Regions from separate parts of the Oceanobacillus iheyensis HTE831 genome, predicted to be linked through region 2. Evidence: a T-box and tRNA genes for the amino acid it is inferred to sense, from the RefSeq annotation. Region 2 holds a T-box; the other holds one or more tRNA genes.
What was found. The T-box of region 2 lies ahead of alaS (alanine--tRNA ligase). A T-box ahead of a tRNA ligase gene usually reads a tRNA of that ligase, here a tRNA-Ala.
Positions count from the first base shown of each region.

Region 1: it has a tRNA-Ala gene. The T-box ahead of alaS (alanine--tRNA ligase) is inferred to sense a tRNA for this amino acid. The anticodon was not compared.

Region 1 is NC_004193.1:213,622-223,243, reverse strand. It holds gene ggt (gamma-glutamyltransferase) at 1-646, opposite strand, end outside; gene OB_RS18350 (hypothetical protein) at 652-813, opposite strand; gene pgsC (poly-gamma-glutamate biosynthesis protein PgsC) at 827-1,291, opposite strand; gene pgsB (poly-gamma-glutamate synthase PgsB) at 1,308-2,501, opposite strand; tRNA gene OB_RS01195 (tRNA-Thr) at 3,474-3,547, opposite strand; tRNA gene OB_RS01190 (tRNA-Asn) at 3,551-3,625, opposite strand; rRNA gene rrf (5S ribosomal RNA) at 3,659-3,774, opposite strand; rRNA gene OB_RS01180 (23S ribosomal RNA) at 3,849-6,770, opposite strand; tRNA gene OB_RS01175 (tRNA-Ala) at 6,909-6,981, opposite strand; tRNA gene OB_RS01170 (tRNA-Ile) at 7,001-7,077, opposite strand; rRNA gene OB_RS01165 (16S ribosomal RNA) at 7,306-8,869, opposite strand; gene OB_RS01160 (hypothetical protein) at 9,227-9,448, opposite strand.
Region 2 is NC_004193.1:2,026,665-2,036,286, forward strand. It holds gene greA (transcription elongation factor GreA) at 1-339, opposite strand, end outside; gene udk (uridine kinase) at 467-1,099, opposite strand; gene OB_RS10325 (O-methyltransferase) at 1,112-1,774, opposite strand; gene mltG (endolytic transglycosylase MltG) at 1,819-2,937, opposite strand; gene OB_RS10335 (DUF1292 domain-containing protein) at 3,448-3,726, opposite strand; gene ruvX (Holliday junction resolvase RuvX) at 3,779-4,192, opposite strand; gene OB_RS10345 (IreB family regulatory phosphoprotein) at 4,189-4,458, opposite strand; gene alaS (alanine--tRNA ligase) at 4,554-7,193, opposite strand; T-box leader at 7,249-7,456, opposite strand; gene OB_RS10355 (AI-2E family transporter) at 7,505-8,572, opposite strand; gene OB_RS10360 (hypothetical protein) at 8,616-8,801, opposite strand; gene OB_RS10365 (SF1B family DNA helicase RecD2) at 8,868-9,622, opposite strand, start outside.

The DNA.
Region 1 (9,622 bases), 1.8 Mb from region 2:
GTTCCTGTACTAATAAATCTCCCTCTTTAATCGGTTCTCCATCTGGAAATAAATGATCTAAATCGGATAAACGACTTTCATCGTCTTCTAATGCATTGTGCAAGGTTTCACTAACTGTAACGCCATTTTCAGCGAAATGAATGGAAGGGTTAATGAGCTGTTCCATATTTTTAGTCCCAAAATCTTCATGTACGCGGTACATTCCATTAATAAAGCCAGGTACCCCAATACCACTTGACGACAAGCTATCGTCTGGAGCAGTTTCACGGTAATCATAGACTATTGGATCTTGATTATTATTAGGGTGAATCAACATCGTTCCGCCGCCACCAATTCCAGACCCATAAGGTTCTGCTACACCTAAGACAAAACTAATTGCGATAGCAGCATCCACAGCATTACCACCTTGTTCCATTACTTTCATCCCAACCTCCGTTGCAATCGAACTGTCAGACGACACGCCATATGAACCGTTCTCCTCTGAAGTCGAATTATGAAGAATGAAATCATCATCATCTGTAGATTGGCCTTCATTTTCATTTCCCGTGTTTATAACACCAATGATTATAATAGATACTAATAACACTAAACCGAAAGTAATCATGTAAAAACGTTTATGTTCTAAGAAACGTTCTTTCTTTTGCATTTATATCACACTAACGATAAGAGAAAGACAACCGAAGTTATAATTAATCCCATAACTGTATCCATACTTGTTCTTTTCTTATGCATTTTAGTTGTTCTTAAAACCCATTCTTTTAGTGTCAGTCCTGACTTTTGTTTCTTTTTTGGTTTGTCTAAAATAGCTTCCATTTCATTTTCCTCCTTAAATATAGTTTGTTAATACAACTGTTCCTAAGGTAAATCCACTAAGCAATACTGTACTTCCAACTGTTGGTATGACTCCTTGCTTTTCTATTGTATTTGCAATTAATCCAGGAACGATAATCCCTATAGCAACCAACCCACCTACTGCTTCAGGAATTGCATAACCGGGTAGACCAAAATCGAAAATTGCTTTCATTATGATTCCCATGATAATCATAGCTGTAAATTTTCTTCTTCCGTATAGAATCGTAAATTTCCCAATTACTTTCATAACTATTAAATAGGTCAAAAAAGCAATCATAAATGTAACAACAATACTCACAGGGGCGTTAACCATCATGGCAATATAACCCGGAACAATTAATCCAGCTGGAATAATTCCTGTCCTTTCTGTATAAAACAAGCTCAGAATTACTCCGGCAGCTATAGCTAAATAAACATCTCCCGTATCAAATACAAACATTTTTCAATTCCTTTCTCTAAGCAGATTCTTTTACGATTTTCATTTGTTCTAGACGAGTTACTAATTCATCAGCCCCGCCATGGATATTTCCAATACCATAGATCGTCTTGTCTGATAAGTATGGCTGAAGTACCCGTACAATTTCTTCGGTGCTTGTCTTTTCTAGATCTAAAAGGTTCTTAACAGGAAATGTTCCTTTTTTATACTCCTCTACAATAAGTCCCGTACTATCCCCCATTACAACTAATGTTTCTGCCTGTATATTTGGTAGCACTTGTTTGATAAATTGTTCCGTACGATTTAAACGATCCGAGCGGGTATTCATGATAACAACGGGATCATCTGTAGGATAACTTAGTTGCTTCACACGCTCCCAAATATTGAGTGTAGACATTGGATCGTTCGCACTAAATCCATTTACTAAGAAACTAGGTTTATTCTTATCACCTATTGGAATAATCTGCATAGCACCTGGATCTGGCCATGCCTTTAACATTCCTCTATAAGCCGTTTCATGATCAATACCAAGAACATCTGCCACAGCAATTGCTAATGCTGCGTTTTCTGGGAATACCATATACTCAAATTTTTTAAGAAAATCCTCCGAGATAATAGATGTATCACATACATGCACCTTTGTATTTCGTTGTTTGGCCATCTGTCTAAAGTGAGGTACATAGGGACTATCATTGATAATTAAATCACCATTATGAGGGATTGCCTCAGAAAATGAGTCTGCAACTTCTTTTAATGTCGGTCCTAATACGTCCATATGATCTTCTAAAACATTTACAATTAACCCGATGTTTGCTTGTAATATTTTATCTTGAAAAACGATTTGATAATCAGGTTTAACTGCCATACACTCACTTACTAATGCATCAGCTTTTAAATCCGAAGCTTTAGAAATGACTTTTCTTTGTTCACCGATATTTGGACCTTCTAGTCTTCTCTGAATAGGGGCCTCTTGGGAATCGAACCAGTACAGCATCCTGGCATCAGTTCCTGTCGTTTTGCCAACAGTATGATAACCTGCTTCTTGTAGAACCCCTGTTATTAGTCTAGTAACAGTAGATTTACCTCTAATTCCATTTACATTAATACGGACCGGTATACTTGCAACATTTTTATCATTAATCATTTTATCTTTGACTCCAAAGAAAATAGCTAATGAAGCTAATAGCAAAATGATTAAAAATTCTTCTAGCATGTTTTCACCTCTATATCATTTTAAATTGTTTTCTTTTGTCCTCCACTCCGGCTCTTTTTCTAAACAAAGTTGATATAAGCACCTTTTAAAAACGCCATTTTCCAATAATGACAATTACACTTAATGTTCTGTAATGCTTGATTAAGATTGAAATCGTTTGGAACTCTTTTCGTTTCAATTTAGGTACCTACCACTCCTTTTTTTTAATCTAATCGCTAATTAGCTGACCACTTGATATCTTGCACCTACACTATAACCGGCATATAACGACACGGAAATAGTATTTACGACTCAATTTCCATATTTTTTCCAAATATAGTATTTTATGTTTACAGACAAAGATTTCATTAGGATACTTTTCGATCATATAAATAATAAATTATAACTATTTTTAACCCAATATCTAATTTTTCTGTCAAATAAAATGGTAAAAAATTTTATTTTAACGAATAGGACAGAAGCCTCGAATAAAATAATTACTCATGAATAAACTCCTCGAAATTAATAAAACTAAAACAGAAATTTAACTTAAAATTAACTTAATATTTTTCTGAAAAAACGGTAATATTATCGATATTCATCTTCATTCTTTAACATAAGAGCTAATTTAAAAAATTCGAAAGTTCACTAGTTTGATTTTCAATGCATAAGAAGACTATTTAACATGTATTACGCGTGAAATTTCTATATGAATTGTAGTAGAGGAAGCTGATGTTTGATGGGCGTACAACTCACGAAGTAAGTACTTAGGAAATCCAAAAAATATATATAGAGATACAGAAGAAATCCGTAGCTTAGTAAGAGAAGGATTTGATGAAGAAAATCCAAATGCATATAAATGAATTGAAATTTGTTCATTAATGGAAGATACCTGATGAACGTGGGTGGTTTTTATGCCATAACACAGAGAGCTAATTACATTAGAGCACAAAAAAACGCTCTATCCTATACAGGACAAGCGTTTATCTAAAGAGCTTCCAAGCGGACTTGAACCGCTGACCCCTTCCTTACCATGGAAGTGCTCTACCGAACTGAGCTATGGAAGCATATGGCTCCACAGGTAGGATTCGAACCTACGACCGATCGGTTAACAGCCGATTGCTCTACCACTGAGCTACTGTGGAATATATAAAATAATAATTGGATAGCAAAAATCAGCCTGGCGGCGTCCTACTCTTGCAGGGGCAAAGCCCCAACTACCATCGGCGCTGAAGAGCTTAACTTCTGTGTTCGGCATGGGAACAGGTGTGGCCTCTTCGCTATCGCTACCAGACTAATTGGTCTGTTTGTTATTTAGGTTTGTACCCTAAAAACTAAATAAGAGTAACTTGACATCAATATAAGAACTTAGATAAGTCCTCGATCAATTAGTATCCGTCAGCTGCACGTGTCGCCACGCTTCCACCTCGGACCTATCAACCTCATCGTCTCTGAGGGATCTTACTCACTCGAAGTGATGGGAAGTTTCATCTTGAGGGGGGCTTCATGCTTAGATGCTTTCAGCACTTATCCTTACCACACGTAGCTACCCAGCCATGCTCCTGGCGGAACAACTGGTACACCAGCGGTGTGTCCATCCCGGTCCTCTCGTACTAAGGACAGCTCCTCTCAAACTTCCAACGCCCACGACGGATAGGGACCGAACTGTCTCACGACGTTCTGAACCCAGCTCGCGTACCGCTTTAATGGGCGAACAGCCCAACCCTTGGGACCGACTACAGCCCCAGGATGCGATGAGCCGACATCGAGGTGCCAAACCTCCCCGTCGATGTGAACTCTTGGGGGAGATAAGCCTGTTATCCCCGGGGTAGCTTTTATCCGTTGAGCGATGGCCCTTCCATGCGGAACCACCGGATCACTAAGCCCGACTTTCGTCCCTGCTCGACTTGTAGGTCTCGCAGTCAAGCTCCCTTCTGCCTTTACACTCTACGAATGATTTCCAACCATTCTGAGGGAACCTTTGGGCGCCTCCGTTACTCTTTGGGAGGCGACCGCCCCAGTCAAACTGCCCGCCTGACACTGTCTCCGAACCGGATCACGGTCCTGGGTTAGAATGTTCATACAGCGAGGGTGGTATCCCACGGGTGCCTCCACGTAAGCTAGCGCTCACGCTTCAAAGGCTCCCACCTATCCTGTACAAGCTGCACAAACATTCAATATCAGGCTACAGTAAAGCTCCACGGGGTCTTTCCGTCCTGTCGCGGGTAATGCGCATCTTCACGCATAGTATAATTTCACCGGGTCTCTCGTTGAGACAGTGCCCAAGTCGTTGCACCTTTCGTGCGGGTCGGAACTTACCCGACAAGGAATTTCGCTACCTTAGGACCGTTATAGTTACGGCCGCCGTTTACTGGGGCTTCGGTTCAAAGCTTCGCTCCAAAGAGCTAACTCGTCCCCTTAACCTTCCAGCACCGGGCAGGTGTCAGCCCCTATACTTCGCCTTTCGGCTTCGCAGAGACCTGTGTTTTTGCTAAACAGTCGCTTGGGCCTATTCACTGCGGCTCCTCCTATGAAGGAGCACCCCTTCTCCCGAAGTTACGGGGTCATTTTGCCGAGTTCCTTAACGAGAGTTCTCCCGCTCACCTTAGGATTCTCTCCTCGCCTACCTGTGTCGGTTTGCGGTACGGGCACCTATGATCTAACTAGAGGCTTTTCTTGGCAGTGTGAAATCCGGAACTTCGGTACTCAATTTCCCTCCCCATCACAGCTTGAAATTGCCAGACGGATTTGCCTATCTGACTTTCTCACTGCTTGGGCGCACACGTCCATCGGTGCGCATTCCTTATCCTACTGCGTCCCCCCATCGCTCAAACAATCATGAGGTGGTACAGGAATATCTACCTGTTGTCCATCGCCTACGCCTATCGGCCTCGGCTTAGGTCCCGACTAACCCTGAGAGGACGAGCCTTCCTCAGGAAACCTTAGGCATTCGGTGAAAGAGATTCTCACTCTTTTTTCGCTACTCATACCGGCATTCTCACTTCTAAGCGCTCCACCAGTCCTCACGGTCTGACTTCGCAGCACTTAGAACGCTCTCCTACCATTGTTCGTAAGAACAATCCGCAGCTTCGGTGATACGTTTAGCCCCGGTACATTTTCGGCGCAGAGTCACTCGACCAGTGAGCTATTACGCACTCTTTAAATGGTGGCTGCTTCTAAGCCAACATCCTGGTTGTCTGGGCAACTCCACATCCTTTTCCACTTAACGTATACTTTGGGACCTTAGCTGGCGGTCTGGGCTGTTTCCCTTTCGACTATGAACCTTATCACCCATAGTCTGACTCCCAAGTTTAAGTAACTGGCATTCGGAGTTTGACTGAATTCGGTAACCCGGTAGGGGCCCCTAGTCCAATCAGTGCTCTACCTCCAGTACTCATCATCTTGAGGCTAGCCCTAAAGCTATTTCGGAGAGAACCAGCTATCTCCGTGTTCGATTGGCATTTCACCCCTACCCACACCTCATCCCCGCATTTTTCAACATACGTGGGTTCGGGCCTCCAGTCAGTGTTACCTGACCTTCACCCTGGACATGGGTAGATCACACGGTTTCGGGTCTACGACCACATACTATATTCGCCCTATTCAGACTCGCTTTCGCTGCGGCTCCGTGTCTTCCACTTAACCTTGCATGGGATCGTAACTCGCCGGTCCATTCTACAAAAGGTACGCCGTCACCCATTAACGGGCTTCGACTACTTGTAGGCACACGGTTTCAGGTTCTATTTCACTCCCCTTCCGGGGTGCTTTTCACCTTTCCCTCACGGTACTGGTTCACTATCGGTCACTAGGGAGTATTTAGCCTTGGGAGATGGTCCTCCCGGATTCCGACGGAATTCCACGTGTTCCGCCGTACTCAGGATACACTCCGGAGGAAATTCCTTTTCAATTACAGGGCTGTTACCTTCTTTGGCTGACCTTTCCAGATCGATTCATTTAAAGAATTTCTTTGTAACTCCAAAGGAGTGTCCTACAACCCCAGAAAGCAAGCTTTCTGGTTTGGGCTCTTTCCGTTTCGCTCGCCGCTACTCAGGAAATCGAGGTTTCTTTCTCTTCCTCCAGGTACTGAGATGTTTCAGTTCCCCGGGTCTGCTCCCTATACCCTATGTATTGAGGTATAGGTACTGCTCCATTACGAACAGTGGGTTTCCCCATTCGGAAATCCCCGGATCAAAGTTTACTTACAACTCCCCGAGGCATATCGGTGTTAGTCCCGTCCTTCGTCAGCTCCTAGTGCCAAGGCATCCACCGTGCGCCCTTATTCACTTAACTAAGTTGTTTCAGTAAATAAGCGTGCTAATTTAATAGCCTTGTTTCAATCCAGCTTCAGCTCCTATTAAAAATAGTTGCTTCAGCCTTCTGTTTTTTTGATGTCGTTGTTACTCTTATTTAGTTTTCAAGGTACAAAAATGGAGCCTAGCGGGATCGAACCGCTGACCTCCTGCGTGCAAGGCAGGCGCTCTCCCAGCTGAGCTAAGGCCCCATATATCTATTGTATTAGATGGTGGGCCTGAGTGGACTCGAACCACCGACCTCACGCTTATCAGGCGTGCGCTCTAACCAGCTGAGCTACAGGCCCATCTCACTTATAATATTTAAAGAGAATTGCTCTCTCAAAACTGAACCAAACAACCAAGTACGATTCCGTTAATAGTCTAGTTCCGGCGCCTATCGACTAGCAAATTTCGAATTCCATCCTACGATAAGTCAACATCGAATCACATTCGTGTTTCCTTTATCTCGTCTGGAGTTCTCCAATCTGTACGTCGATAAGCAAGGCGCCTGCACTTCCTATATATATCCTTAGAAAGGAGGTGATCCAGCCGCACCTTCCGATACGGCTACCTTGTTACGACTTCACCCCAATCATTAGTCCCACCTTCGGCGGCTGGCTCCTTACGGTTACCTCACCGACTTCGGGTGTTACCAACTCTCGTGGTGTGACGGGCGGTGTGTACAAGGCCCGGGAACGTATTCACCGCGGCATGCTGATCCGCGATTACTAGCGATTCCGGCTTCATGTAGGCGAGTTGCAGCCTACAATCCGAACTGAGAATGGTTTTGTGGGATTTGCTTGACCTCGCGGGTTCGCTTCCCTTTGTTCCATCCATTGTAGCACGTGTGTAGCCCAGGTCATAAGGGGCATGATGATTTGACGTCATCCCCACCTTCCTCCGGTTTGTCACCGGCAGTCACCTTAGAGTGCCCAACTTAATGCTGGCAACTAAGATCAAGGGTTGCGCTCGTTGCGGGACTTAACCCAACATCTCACGACACGAGCTGACGACAACCATGCACCACCTGTCACTCTGTCCCCGAAGGGAAAACTCTATCTCTAGAGTGTTCAGAGGATGTCAAGACCTGGTAAGGTTCTTCGCGTTGCTTCGAATTAAACCACATGCTCCACCGCTTGTGCGGGCCCCCGTCAATTCTTTTGAGTTTCAGCCTTGCGGCCGTACTCCCCAGGCGGAGTGCTTAATGCGTTAACTTCAGCACTAAGGGGCGGAAACCCCCTAACACCTAGCACTCATCGTTTACGGCGTGGACTACCAGGGTATCTAATCCTGTTCGCTCCCCACGCTTTCGCTCCTCAGCGTCAGTTACAGACCAGAGAGTCGCCTTCGCCACTGGTGTTCCTCCACATCTCTACGCATTTCACCGCTACACGTGGAATTCCACTCTCCTCTTCTGCACTCAAGTTCCCCAGTTTCCAATGCACGTTTACGGTTGAGCCGTAAGATTTCACATCAGACTTAAAGAACCGCCTGCGAGCGCTTTACGCCCAATAATTCCGGACAACGCTTGCCACCTACGTATTACCGCGGCTGCTGGCACGTAGTTAGCCGTGGCTTTCTGGTTAGGTACCGTCAAGGTACTATCAGTTACTATAGTACTTGTTCTTCCCTAACAACAGAGTTTTACGATCCGAAAACCTTCATCACTCACGCGGCGTTGCTCCGTCAGACTTTCGTCCATTGCGGAAGATTCCCTACTGCTGCCTCCCGTAGGAGTCTGGGCCGTGTCTCAGTCCCAGTGTGGCCGATCACCCTCTCAGGTCGGCTACGCATCGTCGCCTTGGTAAGCCGTTACCTTACCAACTAGCTAATGCGCCGCAGGCCCATCTGTAAGTGACAGCAAAAGCCGCCTTTCAACTTCTCATCAGGAGATAAAAAGTGTTATCCGGTATTAGCTCGCGTTTCCACGAGTTATCCCAGTCTTACAGGCAGGTTGCCTACGTGTTACTCACCCGTCCGCCGCTCATTCCATTATCGTCAACTCCGAAGAGAATCAAATAATTTCATGCGCTCGACTTGCATGTATTAGGCACGCCGCCAGCGTTCGTCCTGAGCCAAGATCAAACTCTCCATAAAAGTTGTGTTTCTTGTGCTTCAGAAGTCAACTTCTGACTTCATTTCTTTTAAGAAAAACGAGGTGTTTTTCTTCTTTCGTACTGGTTGTTTTGTTCAGTTTTCAAAGAGCAATTTCGTTGTTTGTCGTTTTTTGCGACAAGATATAATTTATCATGTTATCCGTTTGATGTCAACACTTTTTTAAAATCTTTTTTAAAAGATGTTTGTTTTGTGTGTCTTGCAATATGTTTCATCAAGCGACAAAAATTAATATACCATAATCCTTTTTATTGAGCAATAGTTTTTAAACAAAAAATTAAATTTCGGTAAAAAACCTTTTGTAGTAACTTCATAAATTACTACAAAAGGTTGCTTAACTCAGATATTCCCTTTTCTTTTAGGGATATACTTCATACACTCTTGTTCACTCGCCACTCTACGAAGTAATTGAAATAACAATCGATATCTTTCTCGCATTGCGCTTTTTACCATTTGATCAATTCGATTATCATCTAGATCTAATAAGATTTCTTCAAGCTCTCGTTTTATTAGATACTCCATTTCTTTCTGTTCCATCTCATTTACTAATAGTCCAATCATGCAATCACCTCATATTACCGTATAATTCCGTTAAATGGATTCATATATTGCTATTAATATATTTCAATAAGCCCTTTTCGGTTCCAACGACTTAAACATTACAAGTATTCGCAAAAACAGCTGAATTTTGTCGGGTCGAAGTTTTTTAAGTGTCTACCCACTACTATTCCCCAA
Region 2 (9,622 bases):
AGCACTTCCTACAATTGTATAGGTTTCTTCATCACCATCAGGTAACTCCACAAAAGAAACGGATTTACCAAGTGATACAATATTAGGATTATCATTATCATTTTCTATAATTACAGCATTACGAATCATTTTTTCAACTTGCGTAATACGTTGCTCTACAAATGCCTGTTCATCTTTCGCAGCATCATACTCCGAATTCTCCGATAGATCGCCAAAGTCACGAGCAACTTTTATACGCTCTACGACTTCTTGTCTACGATCTGTTTTTAAATAATGTAATTCTTCCTCTAATTTATCTTTTCCCTCTTGTGTCATGTAATAACTTTTTTCAACTGTCATCTCTCTACACTCCTTCTTTTCACTTTCCAAATAAATAAGTCTTACAACTTATGCTGGAAACATTTACAATATACTAAAGACTACTATGGCAGATTTATTATTAATTTTCAATATTTCTTACCGTTAATTATAACCCTCTAGATAATATTTTTTCTATTTTAGAAGCCATGATATCAATTGCGACATGATTTTGTCCACCTTCAGGTATGATTATATCGGCATAACGCTTTGTTGGTTCAATAAATTGCAGGTGTGATGGGCGAACATTCTGGATATATTGATCGATTACAGAATCTAACGTCCTACCGCGCTCTTTGATATCTCGCATTAAGCGGCGAATTATTCGTAAATCTGCATCCGTATCAACATAAACCTTAATATCCATTAAATCAACTAAGCGTGGATCTTCAAGTATTAATATACCTTCTACAATAATAACTTCTTTTGGTTCTACATGAATAACGTCTTTTGACCGAGTATGAATTTTATAATCATATACAGGTTTTTCAATTGGTTCATTATGCATTAATTGCTGTAAATGTTCTATTAATAAATCATTATCAAACGCCAATGGATGATCATAATTGGTATTTAATCTTTCCTCGAATGGTAAGTGACTTTGATCTTTATAATAATAATCCTGCTCGATTACCAAAATCGATGTTTCTGTAAATCGTTGACAAATGGAGCGAGTCACAGATGTTTTTCCTGATCCACTTCCTCCTGCTACTCCAATTACAACTGGTTTTTGCTTTGTCATGCCTTGCTCCTCCTAATTTCCTTCTTCTAGCTTATAACTAATTGCTACACCATCACCAATTGGTAAGATCGATGTTTGATAATGTGGATGGTTCATTAGTTTTTCATTATATTCCCGTAATTTTTTTACCATACTACGAAAACGTTTAGGTGTCTCCTCTGGTGCTGCTACGTACCCTCTAAATAATACGTTATCTGTTATGACTAATCCACCATTACCCACCATTAAATCGGCCAGTTCTAAAAACTTGCCGTATTGACCTTTTGCTGCATCAATAAAGATCGTATCAAACCTCTCATTATTTTCCTTCAATCTGCTCATTTCTTCCAAAGCGTCTCCATGAATCACCTTTATGCAATCATCTTTGTTCAAATTGTTAATATTTTCAACGGCATCACGGTAACGTTTTTCATCTTTTTCAATCGTGACGATGGAAGCTTGGGTATTATCTTGCATTCTTAATGCCGAATAACCTATCGCTGTCCCAACCTCTAGAATCCGTTTGGGTTGGTGGATTTGTAACAATACTTGTACAAAATGCATACTCGTTCTATCCATAATAGGTATATTGTTTTCTTCTGCAACAATTTCAAGTTGGTCTGCCCATTCAGGAGAATTAGGAGTTAAACCTGCCAAATAATCTAATATCGTATCATCCATTGTCTTCCCTCTCATCTAAATGAAAACGGAATGTGAAGATATTCTCTCCACAACTCCGTTTAATTAATATATTCTTCTCTATTTTCCACATGCTGTTCAAAATCCTCTGCGAAATGGAGATTTCCTTCTGAATCATGAAGGAAATATAAGTAGTCAGATTCCTCTGGTTCGACTACGGCTTTTAATGAGTTTTCCGCAAAGTTAGAAATAGGTCCTACAGGAAGTCCTTCAACAAGATAGGTGTTATAAGGTGACTCTATCTCTAAATCTTCAAATGTAACTACTTCCTGATGTTCACCTAGTGCATAGATGACTGTAGGATCCGTTTGTAATTTCATTTCATTCTCTATGCGATTGTAAAAAACTCCCGCAATTTGTGGACGCTGTTCTTCTGTTGCTGTTTCTTTTTCAATAATACTCGCAAAGGTAATTGCTTCATGTATCGTAAATTCTGTTGATTCCACCTGTTCACGATAACGATTATATACGGTTTGCGTTTGTTGAAGCATTTTTTCGATAATAGTATCAATACTTGGGTCCTCTTCATAAAAATCATAGGTAGACGCAAATAAATATCCTTCTAATGGCGTTCGTAAATCTTCTTGTAATATTTCTTCCGTTAATATATCCGGATACTTTTCAATTAATTCTTCTATATATGCTTCATCGTTAATTCTTTCAAGAAATTCTTCTTTTGTAAAGCTTAAGTTCTCACTATAAATCTCTGCAATCTGGTCCACTGATAAACCTTCGGGAATTGTTATTCTATGCGTTGCTTCCATAACAACTCTACCTGTTTGCAGTGACTCAATAATTTCATTAAAATCCATGGATGGTGTAAAAGTATATTCTCCCGCTTGAAATTCAGTAATATTATTGAACTTCGTGTAGAAACGAAAAACTCTTGCATCTTTTATAATGCCATTCTCTTCTAGCGTATTAGCAATCACTGAAGTAGAAGAGCCCATAGGAATTTCTACAGCAATTTCTTCATCACTATCAGGGTCAACAGGTTTTAAAGAACTATTAATATATAAATATCCTGAAATTCCACCAATAATTAATATGAGTACCATTGCGATAATTATTATGGATACAATTTTTCTAACAGTAGAAGCCTCTTCCGCTCTTTTTTTCATATTATAAAAGAAACCACCCTGCTTTTCTTTATTCGACACTATGTATCCCCCTTTCATCCGCTATATTATACTAAAAAACGCCAACATATTCCATTATTATATCAAAAGCTTCATGAATCCGTAAGAGCCGTACAAACTGGACCGCGTCTGACGGAGATATAGGAAACACGATGCTACGACAGTAGCAACGATTGTTTCCTTATCGTACAGAAGACTCGGGAAGTTTGATAGGCTCTGATTCATGAAGCTAGACGAATCAAAAGCTTCATGAATCCGTAAGAGCCGTACAAACTGGACCGCGTCTGACGGAGATATAGGAAACACGATGCTACGACAGTAGCAACGATTGTTTCCTTATCGTACAGAAGACTCGGGAAGTTTGATAGGCTCTGATTCATGAAGCTAGACGAATCAAAAGCTTCATGAATCCGTAAGAGCCGTACAAACTAAGACCGCGTCTGACGGAGATATAGGAAACACGATGCTAAGAGGATAACATATAAAAAGCTGATGCCCCTTATAGGCATCAGCTCACACTATTTTATTGTATTAAGCTTCTTCTTCTTCAGCAAGTGTATTTAACATTTCTTCTACCATTTGCCATTCATCATCAGATTCAATTGGGAAAAGCGTAAAGTCTTCATTTTCCTGTTCTTCGAATCGAAATGCATAAACCTCAACTTCTTCTTCTTCCGCCTGTTCAGCGGGAACGACTGCAATGTAAGATTGTTCCGTTTCATCTACATCGAATGTAAACAATACTTCAAATAAATGTTCGTCTCCATTTTCATCTGGAATAATAATTCGTTCTTTTTCTTCTAGTGCCATATAAATCCTCCTTCCTAAAGGTTAGCTGGCTATAACATCCGAAGGGATTTATTTATTTTTGGTCCAAATAACCCTGTAGGATCATAACAGCTGCCATTTTATCAATAACTTTTTTTCGCTTACTACGACTCATATCTGCTTCTAGTAGAACACGTTCAGCTGCCATTGTTGTTAAGCGTTCATCCCATAGATCAACGGGAATTTGAAACACTTTTTCAATGTGGTTGGCATAGCGTTGAGATGCTTCTCCACGTTCGCCAATAGTACCATTCATGTTCTTAGGCAAACCAATAATAGCTTTTCCTATTTCATGTTCACTTATTATTTTTTCTAATTCTTCATCGGCAGAGGACAAATCATTTTCATCCCATCGAATGGTTTTGACTCCTTGAGCAGTCCAACCTAATGCATCACTAACCGCAACGCCAATCGTTTTTGAGCCGACATCTAAACCAATTATTTTCATTTAGTCTCCCTGTTCTGTTCTAGATAAAACTTAACAAGTTCTTCAATCACTTCATCACGTTCTACCTTACGAATTAAATTTCTGGCATCGTTATACCGCGGGATATACGCAGGGTCACCAGATAATAAATACCCTACAATCTGATTGATCGGGTTGTATCCTTTCTCTTGCAGTGATTCATGCACTGTCATCAAGATTTCCTTAATATCCTGATCAAATGGTTCTTCTGAAAAATTGAATTTCATCGTTTTATCAATTGAACTCATCGTGACACCTCATCCCAATTAGCCTTCTACAAATATTTTAACATGTTTGTGGTTATTATTATACTTTTTTCCTTATGAACATACAACCTTCAAGATTATTTGACCGTATCTACTATATATTGCTCCACAGATTGGAGAGCTTCTTTAATTTTAGAAGGATCTTTTCCACCTGCTTGAGCCATATCTGGGCGGCCTCCGCCACCACCACCACAAACAGTAGCAGCCTGTTTCACAATATTTCCTGCGTGCATGTTCTTCTCTAGCATATCTTTTGTAACACCAGCAACTAGTTGTACTTTACCGTTGTTTTCAGCAGCAAGTAAAATAACTCCTGAAGAAAGCTTTTGTTTTAATTCATCCATCATCGAACGTAATTGATTCATATCTTTCACGTTCACTTCTTGAGCGAGTACAGGTACACCTGATATTTCTTTAACCTCATCAAGAATCGAAGAAGCTTCTAAGTTGGATAACTTAGCACTTAATGAATCCACTTGTTTTTGTGAATCTTTTAATTCAACTTGTAATCCTTCAATACGCTCAGGTAATTGTTCTTCTGAAGTTTTTAGTTTTTGAGCACTATTATGCAAAAGATCCAGTTTCGTATTTAAATAATCATAAGCCTGTTTACTTGTCACAGCTTCTATACGACGTGTACCTGCTCCAATACCTGTCTCCTGTACAATTTTAAACAAACCAATTTCCGCAGTATTTATTACATGACACCCACCACATAATTCAATACTATAGTCTCCAATTTGAACAACTCGAACAATATCACCATATTTCTCACCAAATAAAGCCATTGCTCCCATTGCTTTTGCTTCATCAATTTTCTTACTATCAATTGCTACAGGTAAGGATTCCCAAATTTTTTCATTCACTTTTAATTCGATTTGCTGTAATTCCTCTGCTGTAACACCATGGAAATGGGAAAAATCAAATCGAAGTCTTTCTGGACGAACTAGTGACCCTGCTTGGTTCACATGACTACCTAATACATCTTTAAGAGCTTGATGTAATAAATGAGTAGCTGTATGATTTTTAATCACATGATTTCGGAAAGTCCTTTCCACAACAGCATGAACAGGTTGATTTATTTTAAAACTACCTTCTTTGATTTCAATTTGGTGGATATGATCTCCGTTTGGTGACTTCTGAACATCGGACACATAAGCAGAAGCATTTTCTGAATATATCCATCCGTTATCAGCTACTTGTCCCCCACTTTCGGCATAAAATGGAGTCTCTTTTAAGAAAACATAAAGTACATCTCCCTGATTTGCTTCTTCAATTTGGTTCTTATCTTTTACCAATGCTTCGATAGTAGTTTCTTTTTGTAATTGATCGTAGCCAACAAACGTACTGTCTACGTTTATCTCAGTGAAAATCGTATCCTGCACTTGCATAGAATCCACTTTTTGTCGGGCATTTCTTGCGCGCTCTCTTTGCTTATTCATTTCTTTATCGTAGCCAGCTTGATTTACAGTAAACCCTTGTTGTTCAACATATTCCTCCGTTAATTCTTTAGGGAATCCATACGTATCATATAGACGGAATACTTCTTCTCCCGGGAATACCTCACTACCTTTTTTACGCTCTTCTTCTATAATAGAAGCAAGGATAATTAAGCCATCATTAAGTGTTTCGTGGAATCGTTCTTCCTCCACTTTAATAACGTTAGAGATGTAACCTGCATCTTTCTGGACTTCTGGGTAGAAATCTTTCATTATGTCTCCTACAACAGGTACTAACTGATACATAAATGGTTCGTTAACCCCTAAGTCCTTTGCAAATCTTATCGCACGGCGAATTAATCTACGGAGAACGTATCCTCTACCCTCATTAGAAGGCATTGCTCCATCCCCAATAGCAAAACTAACTGTACGAATATGATCTGCGATAACTTTAAAGGATGTATCTTCCGCTTCTGAATTCCCATATTTACGTTTGGAAATACGTTCTGTTTCACGAATAATTGGCATAAATAAATCAGTTTCAAAGTTTGTTGGTACTTGTTGGATAATTGATGTAAGACGTTCTAATCCCATCCCTGTATCAATATTTTTCTTAGGAAGCGGAGTATACGTATCATCTGGATTATGGTTAAATTGTGAAAATACAAGGTTCCACACTTCTAAATAACGATTATTCTCTCCCCCAGGGTAAAGCTCAGGATCTTGCGGGTCATTTCCGTAAGACTCACCGCGATCATAGAATATTTCTGTATTTGGTCCACTTGGTCCTTCACCAATATCCCAAAAATTCTCTTCAATACGAATAATACGTTCTTTTGGAATTCCGATGTCATTTAACCAAATATCATATGCTTCATCATCTTCAGGATGAACTGTTACAGAGAGCAATGCTTCATCAAAATTAATCCATTTTTCATCGGTTAAGAATTCCCACGCCCATTCCATTGCTTCTTTTTTAAAATAATCTCCAATCGAAAAGTTACCAAGCATTTCGAAAAATGTATGATGTCTAGCGGTATAACCAACATTTTCAATATCATTGGTACGAATGGATTTTTGAGCATTTACAATTCTTGGGTTATCCGGAATCACTCTACCATCAAAGTATTTTTTTAATGTAGCTACTCCACTATTTATCCATAATAAAGTCGGGTCTTCATGAGGTACAAGTGACGCACTTGGCTCTACGGAATGACTTTTTTCTTTGAAAAAATCGATAAACATTTGTCTTATTTCTGCTGATGTTAGTGACTTCATAATTATTATCCTCCTTTAAAATTACAGCCAATAAAAAAATCCCCTCACTGCAACATGCAGGGACGAGATATCGCGGTACCACCCTAATTATGAATAAAGTTAATTATTCATCACTTATGTCATAGTAACGGTGTGAAACCGACGGTGATTAGCCGTACTCAGGCATAGCTTTCCATGATAGCTGTATAGTGTCCCTTGCAGCCTTAGAGAACACCTCTCTTAAAACAACTACTTTCATGTACTCTTACCTTCTACGTGATTAGTCTTATTATGATAGCGCAATTATATAAAATTTAACCTCAATAGTCAATCTAGGTGCGCCGGAATTCAATAAATTGCTGAACAATAACTTTCGCTATCATTAAAATAGGAACTGCTAAAATCATTCCTAAGATTCCTCCAAGTTGACTGCCGAATAAAAGTGCAAAAATAATCGCCACTGGATGAATGCGAATTGTCTTCCCCATTATATATGGGGATAATAAATTACTTTCGATAATTTGCAATATAAATAGCGCTAAAATCACAAGCAAAACCTTTCCGCTATCCCCTGCAGTATAGGCAATGGTGATTACTGGTACGGCACCAATAATTGGTCCAAAATAAGGAATGATATTTACAATCGCTAATATAATCGCAAGTAGTAAGCCGTAGGGTATCTTCATGATTAAAAATAACAAAAACGATGCGATTCCTACAAATAAACTTACAATTAATTGACCTCTGATGTACCCTCCTAATCCTTTGTCTAACTCTTTCAGTAACCTCTTCGCATCATCTCGATATTGTGATGGTATAAACTTACCTAAAAAAGAAAGGATTTGTTTGAAATCTTTTAAAAAATAAAAGACTAGAACAGGGATAACAGTAATAATAATAATTTTGTCCATCAAACCGTCAAATCCACCAACTAAATTCGAAAGCAATTGATCTATTCGTGATTCAATCGATGCAATCATATCATCCATTCGGTCATGAACACCTTCAGGTAAGAACGAAGTATACTCATACACACGAAGAATGAGTTGCTCATAAAGTGAAAAGAATTCCGGTATATTCTTACTTATCTCTGTAATTTGTTGCACAATTACTGGATACCCCAGATAAATCGACAAGCCAACTCCACCAAAGAAAATAAGATAGATAAGTAAGATAGAGATTCCTCGATGAATATGAAGTCGGTGTAATTTCTCAATCACAGGATGTAATAAATACGTAATTAGAGTTGCTATAATAAATGGAATTAGCAGTTTGCCCACAAACGTAAAAAATCCACTATAATATGGAACAGTGATTACAAATAAATAAAAAGTGATAATAACTAAAATACCAATTATAAGATAGTAGATGATAGTTTTTCGATCTAATTTTTTCCACATAAATACACTCCTCAGCTAATTTCCATATAAGGCTGGGAGTATATCACAAGCGTCGTTCTTCCAAGGTAAATAAATCGTCTAATGAGCTTAAACTACCATCTGACTCAATTTGATGAACGTTAATTTGATCACCTGATACAGTTAATTCAATACAGCATGACCAGCAATAATAGTCGTGAGAACCAATTTTACCAATTTGTTTACCACGACAATTTGGGCAACGTAGCATATATATCCCCTCTTCATAGAATTATTGCTACTATCCTTGCCCAATAAATGAATAATTATACTCTAGTTACATAAAGTCATATGGGGATACTTCATCTTCTTCTTGTTCTTGTTCAGAGTCTTCATTTGCAGATTCATTTTCTATTCGTGTAACTAAAGCATCCTTTAAGGAAGTATTACGTTGATTTGTGTCTTTGGTATTTACACCTTTAAGAAATGCAGGTTGTTCTCCACATATGATGAGAGATTCTTTACTTCTAGTTATTGCTGTATACAATAAATTCTTTCTCAACATACGGTGATGTGCATAAACAACCGGTAACAGCACAATCGGAAATTCACTCCCTTGTGATTTATGGATTGAGATACAAAAAGCATGTGTGAAATTATTATAGTCTTTACGAATATAAACAACTTCTCGATCTTCAAAAGCAATCACAATTTGTTCTTCATGTTCCGTATTTTCTTCTGGTTTGAATATCGCTACTATTTCACCAATATCACCATTATATACACCATCTTCAGGTTGATTGACAAGTTGAATGACACGATCACCGGTTCGGTAAATCACATCTTGATAATGAATTTCTCTACGCTTCTCCGTTGGTGGATTTATTAATTTTTGTAATTCCTGGTTAATGATATTAATACCAGCTTGGGAGCGATACATTGGAGCTAAGACTTGAATATTATTCAAATCAATTCCTTTTGCTTTTGCTTTTTTCATAACAGAAGATATCACTTCAATCATTTGAGGTTCTCTACATGAAATAAAACTAAAATCTCGATCATTGGATAAAGAATTTGCTGAACAATTATCTT